Regions from separate parts of the Allobosea sp. 10N428 genome, predicted to be linked through region 3. Evidence: riboswitches for the same ligand, from Rfam matches in the RefSeq annotation. Region 3 holds a riboswitch; each other region holds the start of a gene.
The links. Region 3 has a riboswitch for thiamine pyrophosphate ahead of thiC (phosphomethylpyrimidine synthase ThiC). Riboswitches for the same ligand answer to the same signal wherever they lie in the genome.

Region 1 (3,277 bases), on a different contig from region 3:
AGCAGACTTTCAGGCCAGGAAGGCTTTGCCCATGACGGGGGTGGAAGGAGCGGCCATGTCGCGCGCCTCGATCGGCTGCGCGGCGAAGGCCTGGCGGCCGGCACGGATGGCAAGCGCGAAAGCCTCTGCCATCGCGGCGGGATCGCCGGCCTTGGCGACGGCGGTGTTGAGCAGGATGCCGTCATAGCCCATCTCCATCGCCTGCGCGGCGTGGGAGGGCAGGCCAATGCCGGCATCGACGACGAGCGGAATGTCGGGGAAGTGCTGGCGCATGCTGCGCAGGCCGTAGGGGTTGTTGAGTCCCCTGCCCGATCCGATCGGCGCGCCCCAGGGCATCAGCACCTCGCAGCCGGCATCGAGGAGGCGCCCGCCGACGACGAGGTCCTCCGTGGTGTAGGGGAAAACCTTGAAGCCGTCATCGGCGAGGATGCGGGCCGCCTCGACCAGCGCGATCACGTCCGGCTGCAGCGTGTCGTCCTCGCCAATCACCTCGAGCTTGATCCAGTCGGTCCCGAAGACCTCGCGCGCCATCTGTGCGGTGGTGACGGCTTCCTTGACGGTGTGGCAGCCCGCCGTATTCGGCAGCACCCTGACGCCGAGCTCGCGGATGAGCGCCCAGAAGGCCTGACCAGCACCGCCGGCCGATTCCCGGCGCAGCGAGACGGTGACGACCTCGGCGCCCGAGCGCTTCACCGCCTCGGCCAGGATGGCGGGAGACGGATATTGCGCCGTGCCGAGGAAAAGCGGGTTCTGCGGAGCGAAGCCATAGAAGGATGCCATCTCAGCCTCCCTGCATCGGCGCGACGATCTCGATGCGGTCGCCCTCGCTCAAGGCGACGTCCGCCCGCTTGCGCGCCGGCACGAAGTCACCATTCACCGCCGTCGCAACGATGCGGTCGGCAAAGCCGAGCTCGGCCAGCGCCTCGGCCAGCGTCTTCGCCGCGATCTCCTGCGGCGCGCCGTTAAGCAGCAAGGTCATGCAGCATCTCCGGTGTTGCTTGCGGGTTCAGCACGGCCTCCGCCGCCATCCGCGCCATGGCGGGGCTGAGCAGGAAACCGTGGCGATAGAGCCCGTTGACATGGATCACGCGGCCGCGGCGCGTCAGCCGCGGCAGGTTGTCGGGAAAGGCCGGGCGGGCATCGGTGCCGATCTCGACGACCTCCGCTTCGCCGAAGGCGGGATGCAGCGCATAGGCCGCGCCGAGCAGCTCCAGCATGGCGCGGGCGGAGATGCGGCTGCGCTCGCTGCTCTCGATCATCGTCGCGCCAACCATGAAGAGGCCGTCTGCGCGGGGCACGATATAGAGCGGGATGCGCGGATGCAGCAGCCGGACGGGCCGCGACAGCTGGATCTCGTCGCTCCGGAGCAGCAGCATCTCGCCCTTGACGCCGCGCAAATCGGGCAGGACATCGCGCGCCGCCAGCCCGCGGCAGTCGAGGACGATATCGGCATCGAGATCGGCCGGCTCGACCGCGCTGCCGAAATGAAGGGCGGCCCCATTTGCGACGAGGCGTTTGGCCAGGGCCGCTATGGCTTGGCGCGGATCGAGATGCGCCTCGGCGGAGAAGAACAGGCCGCGCGAGAAGCGGCCGGCCAGATCGGGCTCCAGCCCGGCGATGGCCTCGCCGTCGATCTCCTCGAAATGGTCGGTGCGCTGACCGAAGCGGCGCAGCTCCGAACGGTCCCGGCTCGGCGCAACCACGAGCGTGCCGTTGCGAGCGACGCCGCCGGCATGGCGCTCCCACCAATCGGCCGCCTGCTGCCCGAGCCGAATCACCGGTTCTTCGGCGCTCTCGCCCTCGCACCAGGGCGCGAGCATGCCGCCGGCATACCAGGAACAGGCTTCGGCGCCGATGCGCGGGCCGCGTTCATGCAGGACGACCTGCACACCCCGGGCCAGCAACTCGGTGGCACAGGCCAGACCGACGACGCCAGCGCCGACCACAGCGGCTGTCAGGACTGAGTGAGGACGTTCTGGCGTCATGCTTTCCCTGCTTCCGGGAAGGCAGCGGCCTGAGGCGCGAGCGAGGTGTCTGCGAGCCGAAGACCGTTCCCTTCGCCGGCATTACCCGGATCAGGTGCGATGGGTTGGCGCGAACCACGCCTCTCAGCCTTTCGGCACCCCAACGGACAGCGCCAATTTAATGGCAGCGCCGCCGGGGAGCAAGCGGAGCCGGCGCAAGGCTCCGTTGCGGCGGCCTCGCACCTCCCGACCGCGCCCTTCGCACGGGAGTGATCGGGAGATGCGCCCGCGCGAATACACAGGTCGCGCGAAGGAAGTTGTCGGCGAGACTTGTCAAAGGCCTCTGCAATCGGGCATAGAGCCTCTCGCCGGAGACGTGGCCGAGAGGCTGAAGGCACTCGTTTGCTAAATGAGCATACCCCACAAGGGTATCGAGGGTTCGAATCCCTCCGTCTCCGCCACTTTCTTCACCCATCTGAAAACCATCACCTTTTTTCGGCGACGGCTCCGAAATTCGGGAGGGATGCCTGGGAGGCAGCCCTCTGCGCGTACTCGTGCAAAACCTTCGGGGACGAGGATTCGCCTGCGTTGATTTCGCCTGCGCACCACGGGGCGATCGCAGCGATGGGCTCCTCAAGGCGCATCGCATCCTCGCCCTGACCGCCGCGGGTCGCTCGGATAACGCGAACGTTTGGCCGTGGCGCAACCGTGCTATCGCTGACGGACCATTCGAAACGACCACAGGGTTGGCCGCCCCCGGTCGGGCGCGCGGGCAGGCTCCAAGAAGTGGTTGCGCAAAATGGCATCCACCTACCTCGGGGCTCGGGGGTGCCCAAGATTCAGCCAATCCAGCTCCGAAATGACGACCACGGGTCGGTGCGAATCATCGCCGGCGGCCGGGCGGGCGCAGACTGAGCTCTCCGGGCCAACATCCCTGCGTGATCAGCAAGCACTTGCATGGCCCGGGGCGAGATCTGTGTCAGAGGCGCTCGCCGAGCCGCGCGAAGTTCGCCAGGCTGATCAGATGGGCATGGATCGGCATCAGATAGCCCTTGCGTCGCAGATCGCTCCAGGCCTCGTCCGAAAGCGCGTTGAGGCGCTCTTCGCTGATCGCGGAGAAGCCGCTGTAGCTGGATGTCGCGCCATCGGCCGCGCGGATGTCGATGTTGATCGTCTGGAACAGATCCAGAGCTTTCAATTCGGCCGTGAAAGCTGCGGTTACCTTGGCTGCCTCGGCATATTCGGCCACGAAGCCTATCACGCGCTGCAGGGCTTCTGCCGGTTCGCCATCTTCCCCGAAAAGTCGCTCGCCT
Region 2 (3,277 bases), on a different contig from region 3:
GCTCGGCCGCATAGCCCTTGTCGATCAGCCTGTTGACCGGCACCTTGACGAAGGCGGGATCAGCCGTCGCCACCGCCCGGTCGGCGAAGGCGATCTTCAGCGCCTCGGCCAACAGATGCACCGCATCCGCCGAGCCGAAGCCGAGCGCACCGATATCGTAACCTTCGAGGATGTTGAGCATCTGCGCGATATGCACGCCCGAGGACGAGGGCGGCGGCGGGCCGATGATCTCATAGCCGCGATAGGAGCCGCGGATCGGCTCGCGCAACTCGATGCGGTAATTCGCGAGATCGGCCTGATCGATCAGCCCGCCATGGGCCGCCATGTAGTCGGTCAGCGCCCGCCCGAGCCGCCCACCATAGAGCGCATCCGGCCCCTCCACCGCAATCAGCTTCAGGCTGGCGGCATAGTCCGGCTGAACCAGCCGCATGCCGGGCTGGAGTGGCTGGCCGCCCGGCAGCAGGAGCGCGGTGAGGCCCGGATCGCGGGCGAGATCGGCGGCGTTGTCGGTGATGCAATTCGAAAGATAGGGCGTGACCACGAAGCCGCGCTCCGCCAGACCGATCGCCGGCTGCAGCACCTCGGCCAGCGGCAGCGTGCCGAAGCGCGCCAGCGCCTCGCACCAGCCCTTGAGCGCGCCCGGCACTGCAACGGCCTTGGCGCCGACCACGTTCTCGCGGTCGCGTGTCTCGCGCTGCCTGCCGATCTCGTCGGACAGGCAGTCATACATGTCCGGAGTCGCGTGGCCCGGCGCGGTCGAGAGATTGTCGATCACGACATGGCGGCCGTCCGCGAGGCGGATATGACTCAGGCCACCGCCGAGAATGCCGACCATCATCGGCTCGGCCACCGTCAGCGCGAACAGCGACGCCACCGCCGCATCGATCGCATTGCCGCCGGCGAGCAGCATCTGCGCGCCCGCCGCCGAGGCGAGCGGATGATTGGTGACGACCATCCCGCGCGAGCCGGTGGCCGGCTTCTTCTCGCAGGTGAAGGAGGCGATGCGGGGCGGCGGCGCGGAAAGGTTCATGGCCGGCACAGAAACGGTTTTGAAGGCCGGCGTCGAGCCTCTTCTTCGGCATGCGCGCCATGTCAGGATTTCGAGTCGGCTCCAACCTGGCCTTGCGCCGGCAACGCTTGACAAGCCATGGCCCGAAGCCCCACCTAAACCCTGTTCCCAGGGGGGCCTCGCTAGGAGGCTGAGATTCCGCCGGCTGGCTCTTGAGACCGGCAACGCGGTGACCCTCCGAACCTGATCCGGATCATACCGGCGTAGGGATGCGGGACATGCGGCCATCCAAGGCCCTGATTCCAGCTTGCGCCCGTGATCCTTTTGCGATCGACGCTCCCGGCTTGGCCGCGAGCGTCCGAACGGAGTGGGCCGCAGTGACGCAAGCCGAGATCATCGAGGCGCTGCTGGCGTTCATCGCGCTTCCCGACGCGTCGGAAGCCGAGTTCGAGGCGATGGCGCTGAAGGTCTTCGCCTATCAGTTCCGCAACAACGAGCCCTACAAGCGCTTCTGCTTGCAGCGCGGCCGCACGCCGCTTTCGGTGAAGCGCTGGCGCGACATCCCGGCCGTGCCGATCACCGCCTTCAAGGACCTGACGCTGAGCTGCAGCCCGCCGGAGGCGTCAAGCCATGTCTTCATGACGAGCGGCACAACACAGGGCGTGCGCGGCCGCAGCTACCACCCGACGCTCGCCGTCTGGAAGCGCTCGATGCTGGTGAATTTCCGCGCGCGTTTCATGCTTGGCCGCGAGCGCATCCGCATGGGCATCCTCTTCCCAGATGAGACGGCGCTGCCGAATTCCTCGCTCGGGCATTATCTCGGGCTCGCCCGGCGCGAATGCGGAACGCCCGATTCCCAGGTCTTCATTGGCGCCGCCGGTCTCGATCTGGATCGTTTACTGCCGGCGCTCGCGCAGGCCGAGGCCAGCGGCGAGCCCTATGCCCTGCTCGGCGCGAGCTATTCCTTCGTGCCACTGATGGATGAGCTCGCGGCACGCGGCCTGCGGTTTGCTCTGCCGGAAGGCAGCCTCATCCTCGACACCGGCGGCTTCAAGGGCCAGTCGCGCGAACTTACGCCGGACGAATTCTATGACGGGCTCGCCGCCGCCTTCGGCGTGCCGCGCTCATCCTGCATCAACATGTACGGCATGACCGAGCTGAGCTCGCAGCTCTACGACGACGGCAATGCGGTCTGCCCGTCGGTGAAATCCGGCCCGCACTGGATCCGCAGCCGCGTCGTCGATCCGCTGAGCGGAGCGGATTTGCCGGAGGGCGAGCGCGGCGTGATCGTCCATCACGACCTCGCCCATTTCAACTGCGTCGCGGCGATCCTGACCGAGGATGCCGGCGAGATCGTGCCGGGAGGCTTCAAGCTGCTCGGCCGTGTCGATGGCGAGGCCTCGAAGGGCTGCTCGGTCGCTGTGGCGGAGTTCCTCGCCGCGGCGCGGGGCTGACGGACGTGATCGAGCATGCGGGCCATCTGCCGGGCCTGAGCCGTGAGGCACTGCGCTGGCGCGAGGTCGGCCACAGCGCCTGGGGCGAGAGCGTCTCGGTCGCGCTGCCGGAACTCGACGAGGCTCAGGCTGCGACGCTCTGCGAGCATGTGCGCAACAATGCCCGCGCCCGGCTGAAGCGGATGGACACGGCGCGCATCGTCGCGGCGATCGACGCCGCCGTCGCGCGCCTGCTCGACCGACAGCACCCGCTACGGCGCAAGGCCGAGCACCTTCTACCGATCGTCACCGGCTATGACCGCGAGACGGTCCGGCTCGGCCTGACCGGCTATCTCAAGACCTTCCGGCGCCCGCAGCTCCTGCGCTTCCTGGCCGAGGATTTCGCCAATCCCGCCATGCTCGACGGCTTCCAGCCGACGGCCAAGGGCGGTTACCTGCGCGCCCATGGCCCAGAGCTCCTGCTGCATGTCTGGGCCGGCAACGTCCCGGCGCTCTCGCTCTGGAGCCTGATCTGCGGATTGCTGGTCAAGGCCGGCAGCGTCGGCAAGCTCGCTTCGGCCGAGCCGCTGACGGCCGGTTGGTTCGCGGGCCTCCTCGCCGAAATCGACCCGGAACTCGGCGAATGCCTCGCCATCGTCTGGTGGAAGGGCGGCAAAGCGGCTGCCGAACCGGCGTTCCTGCGCGCGGCCGACACCGTCATGGCCTATGGCGGCAACGACACGCTCGCGGCACTGCGTGCGAAACTGCCGATCACGACCCGCTTCCTGCCGCATGGCCACAAGATCGGCTTCGGCGTGATCGCGCGCGAAGCGCT
Region 3 (3,277 bases):
CGCGCCGTGTCGGGGTCGAGCGCCAGGTTGAACTGGTCCTCCCAGCGGAAGTCGAAGCGGGCGCGGGAGACCGCGTCGTCCCTGATCTTCGCCGCCGGGTGGCCCTTGGCGAGATCGGCGGCATGGGCGGCGATGCGGTAGGTGATGACGCCGGTCTTGACGTCGTCCCGGTTCGGGAGACCCAGATGCTCCTTCGGCGTGACGTAGCAGAGCATGGCGCAGCCATACCAGCCGATCATCGCCGCGCCGATGCCAGAGGTGATGTGGTCATAACCCGGCGCGATGTCGGTGGTCAGCGGTCCGAGCGTGTAGAAGGGCGCCTCGCCGCATTCGCGCAGCTGCTTGTCCATGTTCTCCTTGATCTTGTGCATCGGCACATGGCCGGGGCCCTCGATCATGACCTGGCAGCCCTTCGTCCAGGCGACCTGGGTCAGCTCGCCCAGCGTCTCCAGCTCAGCGAACTGGGCGCGGTCATTGGCGTCGGCGATCGAGCCCGGACGCAGGCCGTCACCGAGCGAGAACGAGACGTCGTATTTGCGCATGATGTCGCAGATCTCGTCGAAGCGCTCGTAGAGGAAGCTTTCCTTGTGATGCGCCAGGCACCAGCGCGCCATGATCGAGCCGCCGCGCGAGACGATGCCGGTCACACGGCTGGCCGTCAGCGGGACATAGGGAAGGCGAACGCCGGCATGGATGGTGAAGTAGTCGACGCCCTGCTCCGCCTGCTCGATGAGGGTGTCCTTGAACACCTCCCAGTCGAGCTTGATCGGATCGCCGCCGACCTTCTCCAGCGCCTGATAGATCGGCACCGTGCCGATCGGCACCGGCGAATTTCTGAGTATCCAGGAGCGGATGTTGTGGATGTTGCGGCCGGTGGAGAGGTCCATCACCGTGTCGGCACCCCAGCGGATCGCCCAGACCAGCTTCTCGACCTCCTCGGCGGCACCCGAAGTCACGGCCGAATTGCCGATATTGGCGTTGATCTTGACCAGGAAGTTGCGGCCGATCGCCATCGGCTCCAGCTCGGGGTGGTTGATATTGGCCGGGATGATGGCCCGGCCGCGCGCGATCTCCTCGCGGACGAATTCGGGCGTGACGAATTCCGGAACGACAGCGCCGAAGCTCTCGCCGTCGGCATGGCGCTCCCTGGCGCCTTCCATCATGGCGGCGCGGCCGAGATTCTCGCGATGGGCGACATAGATCATCTCGGGCGTGATGATGCCGGCCTTGGCGAACTCGTATTGCGTCGCCATCTGGCCGGGCTTCGCCTCGAGGATCGGGCGCTCGGCCGGGCAGGCCGGCACGAGCTGCGCTTCGCTGATATGGCCGTTATCGGCGGCGGTGACGGCGCGGCCGGGCACGGTCTGGAAGCCGCGGGCATCGAGCCAAGCGCGGCGCGGCTGCGTCAGGCCGGCATTCAGGTCGATCCTGGCGTCGGTCTCGGTATAGGGGCCGGAGGGATCGTAGATGCGCACCAGCGGCTCGGCATCGGTCGTCAGCACGACCTCGCGGAACGGCACGCGCATCTCGGGATGCTCGGGCGCGGCGACATAGATTTTGCGCGAGCCGATGATCGGGCCGGTCGTCACGCTTTGCGGCGCGGTCTTGACGCTGTTCTTCTGGGGTTTTGCGTGGGCATTCATGAGGATCTCCTCCTTGCGACAGGTCAGGAGATCCGGGCTTGAAAGCGGTACAGTCGCTGTCTGCGGACAAGGCTCGGCCCTGTGCACGCGTTCCAGTCCCTCCGCCGGTATGACCCGGATCAGGTTCGACGGGTTCGGCTTCGGAAGCCATCTCAGCCCTTGCGGGCACCCCTCGGAACAGAGGCGAGGTTAGGCGCAGAGAAGTCGCTTGGCAACGGCCTCAGCGACAAACGATCGAAGCTGGGGAAAGGAGATCAGGCGGTGCGGTCGACGAGGCCGCCCTGACCGGCCGGGAGCGTCGCCTTGGCTGCATCAGCGCTTTGCTGGAGCATGGTGACGAGGCTTTGCTCGGCCTGCGCGTTCTGCCTGAGCATCTCGACCGATAGCGCCTGCTGCGTCGAGGCGGCCTGCATCGTGACGATGCTGCGGGAAACGGAAGCTGCGTCGCTCATGCCGGCGACGCTAATGCGCCCGCCTTGCGAAATCCTGAACGACCTTCAGGGCCTGATGATCGACGGCACCGAGCGCGGCATCGGCGGGTCGCGACTCGGCTGCGGCGGACCAGCCTGTGCCCTGTCATAGCGCTGCTCACGCCTGTCGGCGCGAGGCCGCATACCGCGTTCCCCTGCCGGCGGCCGCACGGCCTCATCTGCACGCGGCGCCGCCGGCACGCCTGGAGCAGGCTGTTTCTCGGCGGGGGGAGCATTCTGAGCCCATGTCGGAAACGGCGCGAATGAACAGGCAAGCACCAGACCTGCCATCGCCAGAGCGGACATCTTCATGGCTGCATCTCCCATCAGCGACTCCTCCGGAAGAGAAACCGCTGTGGGCGTGCGGGGTTCCCCGCACGCCCACAGCGAACGGGGCTGCCCTTGGAGCAGCCCCGCCCGAGGATCAGCGGTTCTGGCCGGTCAGCAGCGGCGTGATTCGCCGCAGCGTCACGCGCCGGTTTTCGCGGGATGCCCCTTGCGTCTGCACCTTCAGATACTGCTCGCCATAGCCCTGGGTGGTCAGGTTTTCCGGCGGGATCTGGAAGTCGCGCGTCAGGATCTCCCCGACCGACTGGGCCCTGCGATCCGAGAGCGAGAGATTGTCGACATCGGCACCAACCGCGTCGGTGTGGCCCTCGACGAGGAAGACCTCGTTCGGCGAGCCCTGCAGCACGCGCCGGATCGAATCCGCGATCACTGCGAGGCGCTGCGCCTGGTCGGGCGTGACCTGCCAGGAGCCGGTCTCGAAGGTGATCGTGTCGATATCGACACTGCGCATGCGGGCGCGCAGATCCGGCGAATAGCGGACCTCGTCCAGCGTGTAACGGCGCGGGATCGCGGCGATCGGCGGCGCCATGATCGTCTCGTAGATCAACGCCTCGTCGGCCTGGTCGGCATCGACGATATAGCGCTCGCGCGGGATCGGCAGCGGCGGCGGCGGCAACACGACGATATCGTCGGCGAAGCGCCCCGGGCGATCGCGCAGGGTGTTGTCGATGATCACCACCTCGCGGTTGTCGCGATCGATGCGGGTGCGGCGGATCAGCCGGCCCTCCTCGTCGGTGATGGTGACGATGCGCGTGCCGTCGGGCCGCTCGAACACCGTCCGCATCTCGCCGTCGCGGCGCTCGGAACGGCCTTGCC

Region 1: another riboswitch for thiamine pyrophosphate. It lies ahead of thiO (glycine oxidase ThiO); the one in region 3 lies ahead of thiC (phosphomethylpyrimidine synthase ThiC).
Region 2: another riboswitch for thiamine pyrophosphate. It lies ahead of AC1DDA_RS18705 (LuxE/PaaK family acyltransferase); the one in region 3 lies ahead of thiC (phosphomethylpyrimidine synthase ThiC).

Annotation. Positions count from the first base shown of each region.
Region 1 covers NZ_JBFTIC010000001.1:646,177-649,453, forward strand. The annotation lists gene AC1DDA_RS03035 (thiazole synthase) at 10-780, opposite strand; gene thiS (sulfur carrier protein ThiS) at 782-979, opposite strand; gene thiO (glycine oxidase ThiO) at 963-1,958, opposite strand; TPP riboswitch at 2,036-2,137, opposite strand; tRNA gene AC1DDA_RS03050 (tRNA-Ser) at 2,335-2,425, shown strand; gene AC1DDA_RS03055 (SapC family protein) at 2,944-3,277, opposite strand, start outside.
Region 2 covers NZ_JBFTIC010000006.1:70,490-73,766, forward strand. The annotation lists gene ggt (gamma-glutamyltransferase) at 1-1,030, opposite strand, end outside; TPP riboswitch at 1,170-1,297, shown strand; gene AC1DDA_RS18705 (LuxE/PaaK family acyltransferase) at 1,387-2,463, shown strand; gene AC1DDA_RS18710 (acyl-CoA reductase) at 2,469-3,277, shown strand, end outside.
Region 3 covers NZ_JBFTIC010000004.1:457,074-460,350, forward strand. The annotation lists gene thiC (phosphomethylpyrimidine synthase ThiC) at 1-1,643, opposite strand, end outside; TPP riboswitch at 1,722-1,826, opposite strand; gene AC1DDA_RS16170 (hypothetical protein) at 1,898-2,095, opposite strand; gene AC1DDA_RS16175 (OmpA family protein) at 2,538-3,277, opposite strand, start outside.